4 regions of the Pseudomonas maumuensis genome follow, and region 1 is predicted to be linked to each of the others. Evidence: riboswitches for the same ligand, from Rfam matches in the RefSeq annotation. Region 1 holds a riboswitch; each other region holds the start of a gene.

Region 1 (4,206 bases):
AGATGCGTTTCCACCAATTCCTCCACCTCCCGATCATCACGGACCCGATACCAGTAGCCGTCCGGGTACACCGTCAACACTGGCCCCAGATTGCAGGGAAACTGGCAACCGGTGCGGGTCAGCAGCACGCCGCCGGGGGTCTCGATCAGGTCACGCTCCAGCAACCGCCGGCGCAGGCGTTTCCACAGCGGCAAGGCGCCGCGCCGCACACAGCGAGGGCCGGTGCAGAGGAACACCTGGCGGGCATGCTCGGGCACCCGCGACCAGTCCGGGTCGCTGGCCACCGCGTTGACCTGGTCGCACGCCAGATGGCGGGTAGGCTCGCCGATGCTGGCACAGGCCACCCGCGCATCCAGGCCGCGCCGCCCCATGGCCTGGGCCGTGACCCAGACGCCGGCCCGACCTTGCGCCAAGCGCCCCAGCTCATCGCGCAGCCAGTCAAGGTAGGCGCTGTCCGAGGTGGGTTCCAGGTCCACCACCAGCAGGCGTTCCACGCCCTGGTCGAGGGCCTCGCGGATCACCGCCCAGAGCCCGTCGAAACCCTCCAGGGTGTCGACGATATCCCGGCCCGCCTCGCGGCCACGCAGGTCACGAATCTCGGCGCCGAAAGCTTCCGCCGCCGAGCCGCCACCCAGGCCGGGGCCGACGAACAACACGCGCTGGTAGTCCATGCTCACGCCCCTCAGAAGCTGTAGGTGTAGCGCAGTTCGCTGGTGAACGGCCGCCCGAGGTTGTCGACATTGCTCGCCCGACTGGTGACATAGTCGCGGTCGAACAGGTTCTCCACCAGCAGGCTCAGCCGGTGCTGGCGGGCGCCGTCCAGGTAGCGGTAGGCATCGGCGTCGACCACCGAGTAATGGCCGTAGTCGACACCTTTGGAGCTGACCACGTCGCGGATATAGCGAATGGCGCCCCCGGCCCCCCACATGCGGTCCGCCGATTCGTAACCGAGCCGCGAACGGGCGAAGAAACTCGGCACGTCGTTGATCGTTGCCCCGGTGCGCGACTCGGTGAGGTTGCGGGTCATGTCGGCCTGCAGGCTCCATTGATCGTCAAGCTGGATACGCGCATCGGCCTCGAAGCCACGCATCTGTACCTGCCCCTGGCCGTTGACCCACTGGCTGCCGTCCAGGGTGATCAAGTCGGTGATCTTGCGGCGGAACACGCTGACGCTGGCGCTGAACTCACGCTCCAGCAGCAGGCCGTGGTAGTCCAGGCCAAGCTCGGCATTGCGGCTCTTCTCGGGCTTGAGGTCGCGGTTGCCGATCTCGTCGCCAGGCTCGTTGACGAACAACTGCTCGGCATTGGGCAGTTTGTAGGCGCTGCCATACTGGCCGCGCAGTTGCCAGTTGTCGTTCAGGTCGTACAGCGAGGTGAGCATGCCGACGGTGGCGCTGTCGCCGCCGCTCATGGCCTCGTGGCGCAGGCCGAGGCTAGGGTGCCAGTTGGGCAAGGCCTCGATCCTGGGACGCAGTTGGGCATACAACGCATTGGCCTGGGCCTTGTTGTCGTCGATCACCAGCACGTCGTCCTGGCCCTTGAACCACTGGTTGTCGGAACCGAACACCAGCACGTGGCCGCCGTCGAGTTCGGCCTTGCCCTCGGCCTGCACGCCCCAATCGGTGAAGCCCCAGTAGTCGTTGTGGTTGACCACGTCGCGGGAGCCGTCGGCGCGGTTGTTGATGCGCGTGTAGCGGGTGTCCCAGTCGTTGACGTGGCCCTTGACGAAGTAGCTCAGGCGCTCGCTGATGCGCTGTTCGAAGGTAGCCGTGGCGATCTGCTGCACGCGGTCGTTGGTGGTCTTGTAATTGTTCACCGGTCGGGCGAAATCGAGGTTGGCGTCGGTGTACTGGTAGAACAGCTCCAGCCGCGCATCGTCGCCGAAGGCCTGGATCGCCTTGCCACCGAAGGTGGTCACCTCGTAGCCGCGCTTCTTGTCGCTGACGTTGCCGCTGTAGTCGCGGTTGCGAAACGGCTGGTAGCCGTCGGAGACGTTGTGGCTGACATAGGCCAGCAGGCCCAGGTCGCCGAAGCCGTTGCTGAAGACCCGCTCGACGCGGGCGTCCTTGCTGTTGCCGGCGAAGCTGTCCAGGCCCAGGTTGACCCCACCCGAAGTCTGGCGGCGTTGCGGGCTGCGTGTGACGATGTTGATCACCCCCGCCACGGCCTGGGTGCCGAACAACAGGCTCTGGCCGCCCTTGAGCACCTCGATGCGCTCCACCGCGTTGGCCGGCAAGGTGTCCAGGTACAGGCCGCCGTATAGGCGGTTGTTCAGGCGTACACCGTCGAGCAGGATCAGGGTGTCGTCGTTGCGCCCGCCGAGCAGCGAATAGGTGCCGTAGTCGAACGGGCCGTTCTTCGGCGCGACGTAGAAGCCGGGGATGAACATCTGCATCACCCGGGTGATGTCGGCGCCGGGGCCGGCGCGCTCGATCTGCTCGCGGCTGACGATCTCGACCTTGCTGCCGTACTGGGCCATGGCGGCGACCGTGGTCGACTCCACCGACGGCGCGGCGACGATCTGCTGGTCGAGGATCAGGGGGGTGTTTGCGGCCAGTGCCAGGGGGCTCGCCAGGCAGCCCAGGAACAAGGTCCGGGCCTTGGGGAAACGACGTCGGGAGTGAATCACAGCAATCATGCTCTTCTCGAAAGTGACTTTCGCAGAAGCACGCAGGAGCACGGATCGCGCACACGCCAATACCGGCCCATGCCCGCCCACCGCAGGAGTTTGCCTACTACATTCCAGGCCGGTCTCCGGGCTCGCAAGACAAGATGTCTTCACCTTCCCATGACGCGCGGGCCACAGTGGTCTGTCGAAGGCATCACTTGCATACCGTTGCGGGGGCAGCACCGGACTGGCGCGAAGCGCGTACCGGTTTCCCGTTTCACCCCATGCGCGGCGGCATGGGACACCTGAAATCGGTCGGCATCTGAACACCTTGGGGCAAGGTGCGTCAAGCAAAGGCCGGTGAATCGTTTCGCGTGTTTTTTATCGGCCGATCACTCTAGGCAGATGTGTCAAAAGTTGTAGAATCCGCACGCCGAACCTATTCCCATTCCCTTCGAGCTTTGCCGATGAAGCTGGCCCGCCACACACGATCGCAAGTCGCCTGGGTGCTGTATTTCAGCATCCTGTTCGGCTCGTTGCTGTGCGCCATGGGCCATGGGCAGATGGCCGGGCTGCGCCTGGCCGGCCTCGATGACGCCGCCTGGTGCGCAGCCGACAGCAGCGGCGTGTTCAAGGGCGAGCAGGACATCACCGACCCGGTGCTGCCCGCTGGCGGCGACTGCGTGATCGCCAGCCTGTTCAGCGCCACCCTGCTGGCGGTGTTCTTCGGCTTGCTGGCCCTGCTCGCCGGGGAGTCGAGCAAACCCTTACCCAGACAACCCGCGCCGCGCCTGCCCAAGCAGCGCTGGCCACTGGTCAATCCCCGCGCCTCCCCCGCTTCGCTTCTCGCGTTCTGACATCGCCACGCCCACGTACTGCCTGATCGGCAGCGGGCGTGCGCTCACCGATTTCAGCCAGGAAGCCTTGCATGTTCCGTATGACCACTTTGGCGCTGCTCGTTGGCAGCGCAACCTGCGCCTGGGCGCAGGACGACACCCTCACCCTGCCCGCCAGCAATGTCACGGCCACCGCCGACCAACCCGAGGAAGCGACCCGCCTTGACCTCGACCGGCCCATCGAAAGCGGCTCACGCCTGAACCTCAGCGCCCGCGAAAACCCCGCCTCGGTCAGCGTTGCCGACCGCAAGACCATGCAGCGCATCGGCGCGCGCAACTTCCAGGACGCCGCCAACGCGCTACCCGGGGTCAATGCCTCGGCACCGCCCGGCTGGGGCGGCTACGTGACGTATCGCGGCTTCAACGGCGCCCAGGTCAGCCAGCTGTTCAACGGCATCAACCTGCAGTACGGCGCCGCCGGGCGCCCGGTCGGGGCATGGATCTACGACCGTGTCGAACTGCTCGGCGGGCCGTCGTCGTTCCTCAACGGCAGCGGCGCCGTCGGCGGCAGCCTGAACATGATCACCAAACTGGCCAACCGCGACGAGGACACCTTCGAGGGCCGCATCAGCTATGGGCGCTACGACACGATGGAAACCTCGGTCGGCTTCAACCAGGCGCTCAACAGCGGCGACGGGCCGCGCCACTACGCGCGGCTCGACTACAGCCGCACCAGCACCAATGGCTACATCGACCGCCAGG
Region 2 (4,206 bases), 140 kb from region 1:
GGCGGCGCTCAAGGCCTTGGCCGAAGCAGTGCTGGTGGGCGGCCTGATCCTGAGCCCTGGTGTCGACGTCGCGGCCACCTGTGCCCGGTTGCGTACCCTGCCGGGCATCGGCGACTGGACCGCGCAGTACATTGCCTTGCGCGCGCTGCGCTGGCCCGATGCCTTTCCGGCGGGCGACGTGGCACTGCAAAAAGCCCTGGGAGTGAGCGGCGCCAACGCTGCAACGCAAGCCGCGCAGGCCTGGCGGCCCTGGCGTGGCTATGCGGTGCTGCGCGCCTGGCAAGCGGGGCCGGGCAGCGTGCGCTGATCGCATCCTGCGGCCCCGATGGCGCGATGCTTCAGAAGGTGTAGTCGAGGGTGGCGAAGTACGAACGTGGCGCCCCCAGCAGCCATTGCTCGCCGCTGTAGCTCGACTGGGCATACTGGCGGTCGAACAGGTTGTTCAACTGCAGGCCCAGGCGTACGTCGGGCAGCACCTGCCAGCCGAGGTTGGCATCGACCACGGTGTAGCCCGGCACCTGCTGATCGTTGGCGGCACTGCTGTAGCGTTCGCCTACGTAACGCAGGCCGATGCCCGCGTCCAGGGCCTGGCCGAAGCCCTTGCTCAGCCATAGGTTGGCGGTGCGCCGCGGCACATCCTGGGGGCGGTTGCCGGCGCGGTCGTGGACCGAGCCATCGTTGCCTTCCTCGAGGAAGTCATCGTACTTGGCCCGCACCAGTGCCGCGTTGGCCGACAGCTGCCACTGCTTGCCCAGCGCCAGCTCCAGGCTGGCCTCCAGGCCATCGGAGGTCTGCTGGCCGGCCTGCTGGCTGTCGTGGGTGACCGGGTTGTACACCGGCAGCTTCCGCTTGACGATGTGATAGGCCGCCAGCGTCCATTCGCCCCGCGCATCCCAGAAACGCTGCTTGAGGCCGATCTCGGTCTGCCTGGCCTCGGTCAGGTCCAGGCGCTTGTTCGGGCGCTGGGTGAGCAAGTCGCCGACGCCGTCCTCGCTGGTGGAGTATTGCCCGTACAGCGACAGGTCGTCGCTGAGCGCGTACACCAGCCCGGCGCGCCAGTTGCCGCCGCGCAGGCTGCGGTCGCTGCGGGTGTCGTTGACCAGGTCGTTGCGGTCGATGTGGTTCTGGTCGCGGCGCACGCCGGTGACCAGCGCCAGGCGCTCGGTCAACTGGGTACGGTTTTCCGCGAACAGGGCGAAGGTGTCGACCTTGGACAGCGTCTGCGCTCGGGTCGGGCTGAGGCTGTGGAAGCCTCCAGGCGCCGGCTGCCACGGATCGAGCGGGTCAGTGCCGCCATCACGGTAGGGCGAGTTGCTGTCGACGTTGAAGCGAATCTTGTTGTACTCGACGCCGACCACGGTCTTGCTGGCCAGGCCGAACAGCGCATGGTCGAGGCTGAAGCTCTGGCGGTCGCCGAGTTGTTCCTGGTTGTGCCTGATCTCCAGGAAGCTGCCTCGCTGGACCACCGCGCTGGTGGCGTCCCAGGCGTACGACTCGGCGTTGCGCCAGTGCCGGCGGCTCTTGATGTAGTACAGCTCGTTGCGGGCGCTGAGGCTGTCGCTCAGGGTCCAGTCGCTGGTCAGGCGCGTCCACTCGTCGTGGTAGCGCTGCACGTCGTTGCTGACGTTGTAGTTCTTGTCGCGCACGCTGCGGCGCAAATGGCCGTCGATCAGCGGGGTGCCGTAGTAGTTGGCCGGCTGCGCGTCGCCGCGTTCGTGGGAGAGGGTGAAGCTCAGGTCGTCGCTGGCGTCGAAGCGCAGTGCGGCGCTGAGGGCCAGGCTGCGCGAATCGGTGCGATCGACCCAGCCGTTACCCGCCTGCTGGTTGAGAGTGACGCGGTAGCTCAGGCGCTCGCTGAGGCTGCCGCCGCTGTCCAGGCCCAGTTGCTGGCGGTCCCAGGAGCCATAGCCCAGGCGCAGGTGGTTGCGGATGTCGCCGGCGAACGGTTTCTTCGGCACCACGTTGACCACCGCGCCCGTGGCGCCTTCGCCATACAGCACCGAGGCCGGGCCGCGGATCACGTCGATGCGCTCGACCATCCACGGATCGACCGGGAAGGTGAGGGTGCCGGCGCCGGCATACAGGCGCGAGCCGTCGAACAGCGTCATCACCGAGCTCTGGCCGGTGAAGCCTCGGGCCGACAGACCGGTGCCGCCGTCGCCCGGCGTGCCGATGAAGGTGATGCCCGGCGAGCGGGTCACGGCGTCCTGCACGGTCAGGTTGTTGCGCTGCTGGATCTGCGCTTCGGTCAGGCTGCTGGTGCTGGCCGGGGTGTCCAGGGCGCTGAGGTTCAGGCGCGAGCCGGCCGGGGTCGGGGTGGCCAGGTCGATAGCCTGCGGCTCGCGGGTGTCGGTGATCGCCGTGGAGGGCAGGGTGAGGGGCGCCACGGCATGATCATCGGCCAGCGCCGGCAGGGATACGGCCAGGCAGGCCGCCAGGGAGTGAAGCTTGTTGAATCGGGACATGTCGTTCCACTGCTGCAGGAAAGAATGGATCCCGGTGGAAAACACGCAACGGCGAAGCGCGCGCAGACGCGCACGCGAATACCGGCCTGCGCCCGCCCACCGCGGGTTGCCAAGTGAAGCCTCAGGCCGGTCTCCGGGCTTGCGAGGGGCATGAAGCCTTCACCTTCCCATGCTTGCGCACAGTGGCCTGTCGAAGGGTTCGCTCGCTTACCGTTGCGGGGGCAGCGCCGGACTTGTCGTGGCAACGACTCACCGGCTTCCCGTTTCACCCTGCGCGCGGCGGCGCAGGGCACCTGAAACTGGCGCGCATCAGACCACCGAACGGGCAGGGCGTCAATCGTTCGAATGGGCGGGAGATCCGTGGCGCAATGGCGGTTTAGACGTGTTTGGCGATTTTTTTTCGAACTTTTGCGGCGGGCGTCGTCTCGAACCGCTCGTTCACCATTCATTCACGTCATGGAGACTGTTGCGAATGTCTACCCGTAACCTGCTGCGTCACGCCTGCCTGCTGGCCCTGGTTGGTGCTCCCCTGGCCGCCACGGCGGCACCGAGCACCGATCCGCTGTTCACCCTCGGTCTGCTGGGTTCCTACGACAAGTTCAAGTTCGAAGGCGGTAGCGAGTCGGACAAGGAACACATGGGCCAGGGTGGCGTGTTCGCTACCTTCGGCAACAAGATGACCGCCGAGTCCGGTTTCATCTACCAGATCGGTGCCGAGGCCAAGTACGGCAAGAAGAACGACAACAAGCTCAAGGAGGCCCAGGCCGACCTTGACCTGGGCTGGCGCGCCGCGCTGGACGCGCGCAACTTCGTTGACCTGAGCGTGGGCGGCGGCTACAGCTGGACCCGCTTCGAGCCCGAGATCAACGACCTCGACACGCGGCTGACCTACAAGTCGCCGTTCGCCAAGGCGGCGCTGGGCTACAACCATCAGTTCGATGCCTCGACCCTGCGCGTGGAGGTGGGCGCGCGCCACACCATCGACGGCCGTGCGCGGCTCAAGGTCGATGACTTTGGCAGTGACAGTGTCGACATGAAGGACCGCACAAACCCGTATGCGGAAGTCACGCTGCTGATGAACCAGCGGGGCGGCATGCCGGTGCAGGTGGGGGCGTACTACACCCGCACCGAGTACAAGCTGGACGAGGATACCCCGGTGGCGGACAACACCAAGCTCAAGCGCGATGAGTTCGGGGTGAAGGTGGGGTTGGCGTTCTGATCGGCTGAACCCGCGCCTGCGCTGTAGCAGGGCAACCCCCTCCAGCCGAGGGGCTTGCCCCGCAACGGCATTCAGCGCCCGCGTCGACGCGACACCCGCGCCTCGATGTTCTTGCGCCCGATCAACAGCGGCGGTTTCTCCACCACCGGCTCGTCGGCCAGCCACTTGTACATCACCAGGCAATCGACCAGGCCCAGCTCACCATGGCGGTAGGCCTTGGGCAGGCGTCCGACAGTCTCGAAGCCGAGCTTGTGCCACAGCGCCACGGCCACTTCGTTGGTCGCCACCACCGAATTGAACTGCAGGGCCAGGAAGCCTTCCTGGCGAGCGAGCTTCTGCGAATGCTCGCACATCAGCCTGGCCACGCCGCGGCCACGGGCGTTCTCGCACACCATGTAGCCGCAGTTGCCCACGTGCCCGCCAGGGCCGGCGGCGTTGGCCTTGAGGAAGTAGGAACCGAGTAGTTCGCCGTCTGCCTCGGCCACCAGGGTACGCAACGGGGTCTCCAGCCATAGCGTGCGA
Region 3 (4,206 bases), 170 kb from region 1:
ACTACGCCTTCCGCGCCCCGGAACACGGCGCCTTCCAGGGCGACCTGGAACAAGGCCCGCATGCCGGCAACACGCGGTTCTACATCGACAGCCTGGACCGCAAGCTCGACCTCGCCGCGCTGTGCGCGGGCCTGGCCGATGACGCCCACCTCTATGTGTGCGGGCCCAAGCCGCTGATCGACGCGGTGATCGCCACCGCCGCCGCCGCTGGCATCGCCGAGTCCCGTGTGCATTGGGAACAGTTCGCCGCTGCCGCGCCGGCCACAGGTTCGGCCTTCACCGTGGTGCTGGCCCGCTCGGGCACCGAGCTGCAAGTCGAGGAAGGCATGACCATCCTCCAGGCCATCGAGAAGTCCAAGGCCGCGAAGGTCGAGTGCCTGTGCCGTGAAGGGGTGTGCGGCACCTGCGAGACAGCGATCCTCGAAGGCGAGGCCGAGCATTTCGATCAGTACTTGAGCGACGAGGAAAAAGCCGCGCAGCAGAGCATGATGCTGTGCGTGTCGCGGGCGCGCTCGGCGCGGTTGGTGCTGGATCTCTAAGGGCCAGAGCCAGATCGCGCTCCAGTGGAGCGCACGATGCCATCGCGGGCAAGCCTGCTCCTACAGGTCATGCGCTCCCCCTACTAGGAGCGGGCTTACCCCGCGATGGCGCCGGTCGAGTCGACACCAATGCGTCCCTGTGGATTCAGTAATTGTTATGAGATAACATTTTACTTTCTCTGTTTGCGACTTTCCTCGATGGCCAGCCCCCAACTCCCCCAACGCCTGCAAAGCATCGACGCCCTGCGCGGTCTGGTGATCCTGTTCATGCTGCTGGACCACGTGCGCGAAACCTTCTTCCTGCATCGCCAGGTCAGCGACCCGATGACCATCGACGCGATCGACGCCACCGAACCCAGCCTGTTCGCCAGCCGCACCCTGGCGCATCTGTGCGCACCGGTGTTCGTGCTGCTCACCGGGCTGGCTGCCTGGCTCTACGGCGAAAAACACCACGGCCGGGGCGATGTCTCGGTGTTCCTGTTCAAGCGCGGTCTGTTCCTGGTTGTGCTGGAATTCACCCTGGTCAACTTCGCCTGGACCTTCCAGTTGCCACCGAGCGTGATCTACCTGCAGGTGATCTGGGCCATCGGCCTGAGCATGCTCGCCCTGTCGCTGCTGGTGTGGCTGCCGCGCCCGGCGCTGCTCGCCCTTGGCGCGCTGATCGTCGCCGGTCACAACCTGCTCGATGGCCTGCACTTCGGGCCGGAATCGGCGCTGCATGTGCCATGGGCGATCCTGCATGAGCGCAGTTGGCTGGAAGTGGGCGAACATCTGCGCCTACGCACGTCCTACCCGCTGTTGCCATGGATCGGCGTGATCGCCCTGGGTTATGGGCTCGGCCCGTGGTTCGCGCGGAGCAGCGACGCCGGCAAGCGCCAGCAGCGCCTGCTATGGTCCGGCGCCACCTTGCTGCTGGGGTTCAGCGCGTTGCGCCTGCTCAATGGCTATGGCGAAGCCCCCTGGAGCCTCTACGCCAGCGTCGGGCAGACGCTGATGAGCTTCTTCAATATCACCAAGTACCCACCGTCGCTGCTGTTCCTGGCCCTGACCCTCGGCGTCGGCCTGCTCCTGCTGCGCGGCTTCGAGCGTGCCGGCGACGCCCGCTGGATCGGCCCGCTTGCGGTGTTCGGCGCCGCGCCGATGTTCTTCTACCTGCTGCACCTGTATGCGCTCAAGCTGCTTTACGTGGCCTGCGTGGCGCTGTTCGGCCTGAACCAGGGCCGCTTTTTCGGTTTCGATGGTATCGGCGCGGTGTGGCTGACCGCCGTGCTGCTGCCACTTACCCTGTACCTGCCGGTGCGCTGGTTTGCCCGGCTGAAAGCGCGCCGGCGCGATATCGCCTGGCTCAAGTACCTGTAAAAGCGTTTTCACCCGACAGTCCGATGGTCTACCATGCCGCCCGCCGGTTTCCACACGGAATCAAAAGGGAATCCCGGGCTCGCCGCTGGCGATCCAAAGGGAACTGCCCCCGCAACTGTAGGTGCCGAGCCTGCGCCATCGATGCCACTGGGTCTGCCGACCCGGGAAGGCTGGCGCCGGCCTGGACGCACCAGTCAGGAGACCTGCCGGCACGCATTCACCAACCGGCGGGGTGTCCGGGATGGTCATCCGCCCCTGGCCGCGTGCTTTCGCAGGCTGCCTGGCGATGCCTGTCCGTGGGCCATTCCGTGTACCACTCAGGAGATCGCCCCACCATGCCGCACCGCCTCGCCGTCCTCCTCGCCGGCCTGTCCCTGTCGAGCCTGGCCCACGCCAGCGCGACCCAGTACCCGCTGACCGTCGACAACTGCGGCATGCCGCAGACCTTCACCCAGGCCCCGCAACGGGCGGTGACCGTCGGCCAGGCCGGCACCGAGCTGCTCTATGCCCTGGGCCTGGGTGAGCGGCTGGCCGGCACCTCGCTGTGGTTCAACAACGTGCTGCCGGAATTCAAGGCACAGAACGACAAGATCCCACGCCTGGCCGACAACGAACCGAGCTTCGAAGCGGTGGTCGGCAAACGTCCGCAACTGGTGACGGCGCAGTTCGAATGGATGATCGGCGCCCAGGGCGCGGTCGGCACCCGCGAGCAGTTCCAGGAGCTGGGCATCCCCACCTACCTGCTGCCCTCGGACTGCGAGGGCAAGGACAATCTGGTGGGTGCCGACGGCACCCGCCTGCAGCCGTTCAAGGTGCAGAGCATCTACAAGAGCGTCAGCCAGCTGGCCGAGATCTTCGACGTGCAGGAGCGTGGCGCACGCCTGAATGCCGAGCTCCAGGGCCAGCTGGAACGGGCCAGGCAGCGCCTGGCCGGCCAGGACCTGGCGCACACCAGCGCGCTGTTCTGGTTCTCCAGCGCCGACCTCAAGACCGACCCCTATGTCGCCGGGCGCCAGGGCGTGGCCGACTACATGCTGCAGACCCTCGGCGTGCGCAACGTGGTCGAGTCCAGCGAAGAATGGCCTACCGTGGGCTGGGAAACCCTGGCCAGGGCCAACCCCACCTGGCTGATCGTTGCGCGCATGGACCGCCGCCGCTACCCGGCCGACGATTACCAGCTGAAACTCGATTTCCTGCGCAACGACCCGGTCACGCGCAACATGGACGCCGTCAAGCACGGCCGCATCATCGTCCTCGACGCCGACGCCATGCAGGCCGGCATTCGTCTGTTCCGCGGCCTGGATGTGCTGTCCAGCGCCTTCGCCAGCGGTAAAGCACCGCAGCCATGAGCCGCCTGCTGCCCATCAGCCTCTTTGCTTTGCTCGCCCTGTGCGTGGCCATGCTGGCTGGGATCGCCATCGGCGAGACCCGGGTAAGTACCGAGGCGATCTGGCAGGTGCTGGCCAACCAGCTGTGGCAGGCCGGCCATGCCGTCGACCCGATCGACGCCGGCATCGTCTGGAACTACCGCCTGCCGCGCACCCTGGTCGCCGCCGCTTGCGGTGCGGGGCTGGCGACCTGCGGGGTGATCCTCCAGGCGCTGCTGCGCAACCCGTTGGCCGAGCCGTACCTGCTGGGCCTATCGGCCGGCGCCTCGACCGGTGCCGTGGCGGTGGGGCTGTTCGGCCTGGGCGGCGCGGTGCTGTCGCTGTCGGCCGGCGCCTTCATCGGCGCGCTGGCGGCGTTCGCCCTGGTGTTGCTGCTGTCGCGCGCCAGTGGCAGCCGCCAGGACAACGCCCAGGTGATCCTCGCCGGCATCGCCGGCTCGCAACTGTTCAACGCCCTCACCGCCTTCCTCATCACCAAGTCGGCCACCGCCGAGCAGGCCCGCGGCATCCTGTTCTGGCTGCTGGGCAACCTCAGCGGCGTGCGCTGGCCGTCGGTGTGGCTGGCGGTGCCAGTCGCCCTGTTCGGCCTCGCGATATGCCTGTGGCAGCGCCGGGCACTGGACGCCTTCACCTTCGGCGCCGACTCGGCGGCCTCGCTGGGCGTACCGGTGCGCCGCACACAGCTGCTGCTGATCAGCTGCGCGGCGCTGGTCACCGCGGTGATGGTGTCCATCGTCGGTGCCATCGGCTTCGTCGGCCTGGTCATTCCCCATGCCCTGCGCCTGTTGCTCGGCCCCGGGCATAGCCGTCTGCTGCCGGCCAGCGCCCTGGGCGGTGCGCTGTTCCTGATCGTCGCCGACATCCTCTCGCGTACCCTGATCGCCGGCCAGGTGATCCCGGTGGGCGTGGTCACGGCCTTG
Region 4 (4,206 bases), 980 kb from region 1:
GGCAGCAGGCCTGCCAGCGGCGCACGCACACCGGCCACATCGGTCAGCGCGTCGAGCAGGTAGAGCATGCCGCCACATTCGGCCAGCAGCGGCTTGCCCTTGGCGTGGTGGCCACGGATCGCCTCCAGCATCGGCGCGTTGGCGGCCAGGGCCTGATGGTGCAACTCGGGGTAGCCGCCTGGCAGGTACAGGCTGTCTACATCAGGCAACTCCCGATCATGCAACGGCGAGAAGAATTCGAGCTGCGCGCCGAGGTTGCGCAGCAGATCCAGGTTGGCGCCATAGGTGAAGGCGAAGGCTTCGTCATTGGCCACCCCGATGCGCACCCCGGCAAGCGGCGTGGTCACGCCCAGTGGCTCAGGTCGGGCAAAACCGACCGGTGGCGGCAATGCGGCATCGCAGCTGGCACCCAGCGCTTCGGCGGCGGCATCCAAACGCGCATCCAGGTCGTTCAGTTCACTGGCCTGGACCAGGCCGAGGTGGCGACTGGGCAGCTCGATGCCACGCTCGCGGGACAACCCGCCGTACCAGCGCAGGCCTTCGGTGAGGCTGCCTTCGAGCAGTTGCGCATGACGCAAGCTGCCAACACGGTTGGCCAGCACCCCGGCGAACGGCAGGTCGGGCTGGTAACGCGCCAGGCCCAGGGCCAGGGCGCCGAAGGTCTGGGCCATGGCCGTGCCATCGATCACCGCCAGCACCGGCACGCCGAAATGGCGGGCCAGGTCGGCGCTCGACGGCGTGCCATCGAACAACCCCATCACGCCTTCGATCAGGATCAGGTCGGCCTCGCCCGCCGCGTCCCACAGCAGGCGACGACTCTCCTCGGCACCGATCATCCACAGGTCCAACTGGTAGACCGGCGCGCCACTGGCACGCTCGAGGATCATCGGGTCGAGAAAGTCAGGCCCACACTTGAACACCCGCACCTTGCGCCCAAGGTTGTGATGCAGGCGGGCCAGGGCGGCGGTGACCGTGGTCTTGCCCTGGCCCGAGGCCGGGGCCGCGATCAGCACGGCGGGGCATTGGCGCGAGTCACTCACAGCTCGACGCCCTTCTGTGCGCGGATACCGGCCTGGAAGGCATGCTTGAGCATGCCCATCTCGGTGACGGTGTCGGCCAGTTCGATCATTTCCGGCTTGGCCGCGCGACCAGTGACTACCACGTGTTGCATCGGCGGGCGGGCCTGGATGTCCGAGAGCACCTGGTCGAGATCAAGGTAGCCATGCTTGAGGGCGATGTTCAGTTCGTCGAGCACGACGAACTGAATCGACGGATCCTGCAGCAACTGGCGCGATACCGCCCAGGCCGCTTCGGCAGCGGCGATGTCGCGTTGGCGGTCCTGGGTCTCCCAGGTGAAGCCCTCGCCCATCACGTGATAGCGCACCTGCTCGGGGAAGCGGCGGAAGAACAACTCTTCGCCGGTGCTGTTGCGGCCCTTGATGAACTGCACCACGCCGCATTGCATGCCATGGCCCAGGGCCCGGGCGAGCATGCCGAAGGCCGAACTGCTCTTACCCTTGCCATTGCCGGTCAGTACCAGCAGCAGGCCGCACTCGTTGGGGGAATTGGCGATGCGCTCGTCGATGATCGCCTTCTTGCGCAGCATGCGCGCCAGGTGACGTTCGTCGCGTTCGGTGGATTCGCTCATCAGGGGTCTCCGCTGACTGTCGCGGCGGGCGACAGGGAAAAGGCGGGCAGACGGAGAACGCGCAGGGGCCGTGGCGCAGGCCACATCGCACCGCGCATCACCCTCCGTGATGCCGTTGGCAGTGACAGGCCGGTCTCCGGGCTCGTGAGCGGGACATGCCCGGACCGCGCGCCTTCCCAGGTGGATGCACCCAGTGGCCATGCGCCGTCTTCTACTCACCTACCGTTGCGGGGGCAGCGCCGGGTTCGCGCCTGCTGGCGCCCACCGGCTTCCCAGTTTCACCCTGCCGAACCGCGGTTCGCCGGGCACCTGAAACACGCCGCGAAGGTTAGAGGGTTGCACCGGGAGCGTCAATCGAACGAGGGCCGATCTGGCCCGGATCAATGGCCGATCCGCCAGCTTGTGCCACACTCAAAGCAGTGATATCAAATAGCCACCATTTCAACTGACCTCGATCACAATCGCAAGGAGAGCGCAGTATGCAAGGCCTGATCATCAACAACCCGCGCCTGGAGTTCCTGCGTCCGGCCCTGGAACGCTGGATCGACTGCATCGACCGCTTGAACCAGTTTCAGGGCGACAACGAAGCGCCTTACTGGCACGGCGCAGCCGCCAACACCGGGCTGCTCGCGGCGGCCGCCTGGCAGGCCGAGTTGGCGGCACTAGAGCAATACACAAGCAAGAAGCAACGTGACGAAGGCGAGCGCGAGGCCCGTGGCGACCTGGTCATCAGCAGCGCAGAGGAGTCGATCCACCTGCACAGCAGCCAGCGCTGGCCGCGGATCGCTCGCCTGGACCTGGCACCGGCACTGCAGGAAACCGCCAATCAGGCCAGGGCAATCGTCTACGCCAGCCAACTCAAGGCCGGGGCGCTGTTCGTCACTCCGTGGAAGGCTGGCCAGCACGCCAGCCCAGAGGAGTTGCAGGACCTGGTCGATGACCTGCAGAAGCACACCGCCTGCGCGATTGCTTGGTACTTCCCTTATGCCTACCGCAAGCTGCACAACGAACTGGGACAATACTTCCCCGGGGTGGCGTTACTGCTCAAGCAAGGCTGAACCCTGACCCAAAGGCAGGCCAGGGAGCACGGCACTCGCCGTCAAGGATTTTGGGCCAGGTGCCCCGGCGGGATCACCCGCTTGGCCTGCAGATAAGCCTTGGCCCAATAGCTGTTGGACAGGTAGTCGAGGCGTACGGTACCGCCAGCGGACGGCGCATGCACGAAGCGCCCCTCACCCACGTAGATCCCGGCATGGCTGACCTGCGAGCCGCCACTGGTGGCGAAGAACACCAGGTCGCCGGACTGCAGCGCATTGATATCCACGTTCGGCGCACGCATCACGATCATGTCGCGGGTGGTGCGTGGCAGACTGATACCGGCGGCGTCACGGTACACGTAGCCAATCAGGCCACTGCAATCAAAACCGGCGTCCGGCGTGTTGCCACCCCAGCGATAGGGCGTACCCACCAGGCCGATGGCGCGGAACAGCACATCCTCCGCTGCGGGAGAAGACGGCGCAGGATTGAACGCCACCGGGGCTTTGGCCATCGGCGCCGGAGCAGGCGCCCGGCTGGAACACGCCGCAAGCAGGGCCACGAGGGAGAGGAATGCGAAGCGCGCCAACATCGCCATGATGTAAACGTCCTGTCGGGAAGCCCCGGCCATGGCCGAAGGTAAAAAGAGTTGAGAATTTAGATTAGACGCTTTCTGTAAATGCGCACGGCGGCGAGCTTTTCAGCTACGCCGCCGTGGCAGGGTACAGCATTTTGATATCAATTCAATTGCGCGAGATCGTGGTCGGCGCCATGGCGAGCGCACGTTTGGCCTCGATGAAGGTCTTGCTCCAGTAGCGGTCGCCCAGACTGTCGATGCGCACACCACCGCTGCGGCGGCTGCTGGAGTGGATGAACTGGTTGTCACCCAGGTAGATGCCAGCATGGCTGACCCGGCCACGACCATTGGTGCTGAAGAACAGCAGGTCGCCCGGCTTAAGTTTGTTGCGTGCGACCTTGGGGGCGTCGACGTTGATCATCTCGCGGGTCGAACGCGGCAGGTTCATGCCAGCTTCTTCGCGGAACAGATAGCCGATGAAACCGCTGCAGTCGAAACCGGATTTCTCGGAAGTGCCACCAAAGCGGTAGCGGGTACCGATCAGTGCCATGCCGCGCTCGAGAATGCTGTCGGCCAGCACGGGCAACTGGTACGGTTTGCTGTTGCTGGAGAAGGCCTCGAGGTCATCTTCGCTAGCCAGCTCTTCCTCGGTGAATACGGAAGAAGTGGAAGCCTTGGCCTTGACCGATTGCTCGGCGGCCATGCGTTGATCCTGCGAGGTGCTGACCGGGCCGGTGGAGGCACAGCCGTAAAGAAGGGTGACAAGTGCAAGTGGCACGAGGGGTGCGAAGCGCTTCAGCATGGGCACGACCGTGTCTGTAGTCCTTTAGAAGGGGGAAACTATGCCTTCTATCGGACCCATTTGCAAATTTTATCGAAAAACATGTGACTTTTCCGATTCGACGCTCTGGCGCCGTGTTTTCGGCGCTACCAGCCGAGGGTTTCC

Evidence for each region. Region 1 has a riboswitch for cobalamin ahead of KSS90_RS11245 (TonB-dependent receptor plug domain-containing protein). Riboswitches for the same ligand answer to the same signal wherever they lie in the genome.
Region 2: linked by a shared signal. The riboswitch ahead of KSS90_RS10710 (TonB-dependent receptor) and the one ahead of KSS90_RS11245 (TonB-dependent receptor plug domain-containing protein) in region 1 are both predicted to bind cobalamin.
Region 3: linked by a shared signal. The riboswitch ahead of KSS90_RS10585 (ABC transporter substrate-binding protein) and the one ahead of KSS90_RS11245 (TonB-dependent receptor plug domain-containing protein) in region 1 are both predicted to bind cobalamin.
Region 4: linked by a shared signal. The riboswitch ahead of cobO (cob(I)yrinic acid a,c-diamide adenosyltransferase) and the one ahead of KSS90_RS11245 (TonB-dependent receptor plug domain-containing protein) in region 1 are both predicted to bind cobalamin.

The regions. Positions count from the first base shown of each region.
Region 1 covers NZ_CP077077.1:2,464,356-2,468,561, reverse strand. The annotation lists gene KSS90_RS11250 ((2Fe-2S) ferredoxin domain-containing protein) at 1-671, opposite strand, end outside; gene KSS90_RS11245 (TonB-dependent receptor plug domain-containing protein) at 683-2,638, opposite strand; cobalamin riboswitch at 2,729-2,932, opposite strand; gene KSS90_RS11240 (DUF2946 family protein) at 3,076-3,465, shown strand; gene KSS90_RS11235 (TonB-dependent receptor) at 3,537-4,206, shown strand, end outside.
Region 2 covers NZ_CP077077.1:2,324,074-2,328,279, forward strand. The annotation lists gene KSS90_RS10705 (DNA-3-methyladenine glycosylase family protein) at 1-307, shown strand, start outside; gene KSS90_RS10710 (TonB-dependent receptor) at 339-2,465, opposite strand; cobalamin riboswitch at 2,573-2,777, opposite strand; gene KSS90_RS10715 (outer membrane beta-barrel protein) at 2,938-3,684, shown strand; gene KSS90_RS10720 (GNAT family N-acetyltransferase) at 3,756-4,206, opposite strand, start outside.
Region 3 covers NZ_CP077077.1:2,296,684-2,300,889, reverse strand. The annotation lists gene KSS90_RS10595 (PDR/VanB family oxidoreductase) at 1-539, shown strand, start outside; gene KSS90_RS10590 (acetyltransferase domain-containing protein) at 738-1,898, shown strand; cobalamin riboswitch at 1,926-2,123, shown strand; gene KSS90_RS10585 (ABC transporter substrate-binding protein) at 2,234-3,247, shown strand; gene KSS90_RS10580 (FecCD family ABC transporter permease) at 3,244-4,206, shown strand, end outside.
Region 4 covers NZ_CP077077.1:1,488,980-1,493,185, reverse strand. The annotation lists gene KSS90_RS06955 (cobyrinic acid a,c-diamide synthase CobB) at 1-1,040, opposite strand, end outside; gene cobO (cob(I)yrinic acid a,c-diamide adenosyltransferase) at 1,037-1,648, opposite strand; cobalamin riboswitch at 1,759-1,976, opposite strand; gene KSS90_RS06945 (hypothetical protein) at 2,128-2,706, shown strand; gene KSS90_RS06940 (C40 family peptidase) at 2,748-3,281, opposite strand; gene KSS90_RS06935 (C40 family peptidase) at 3,427-4,062, opposite strand; gene hda (DnaA regulatory inactivator Hda) at 4,188-4,206, opposite strand, start outside.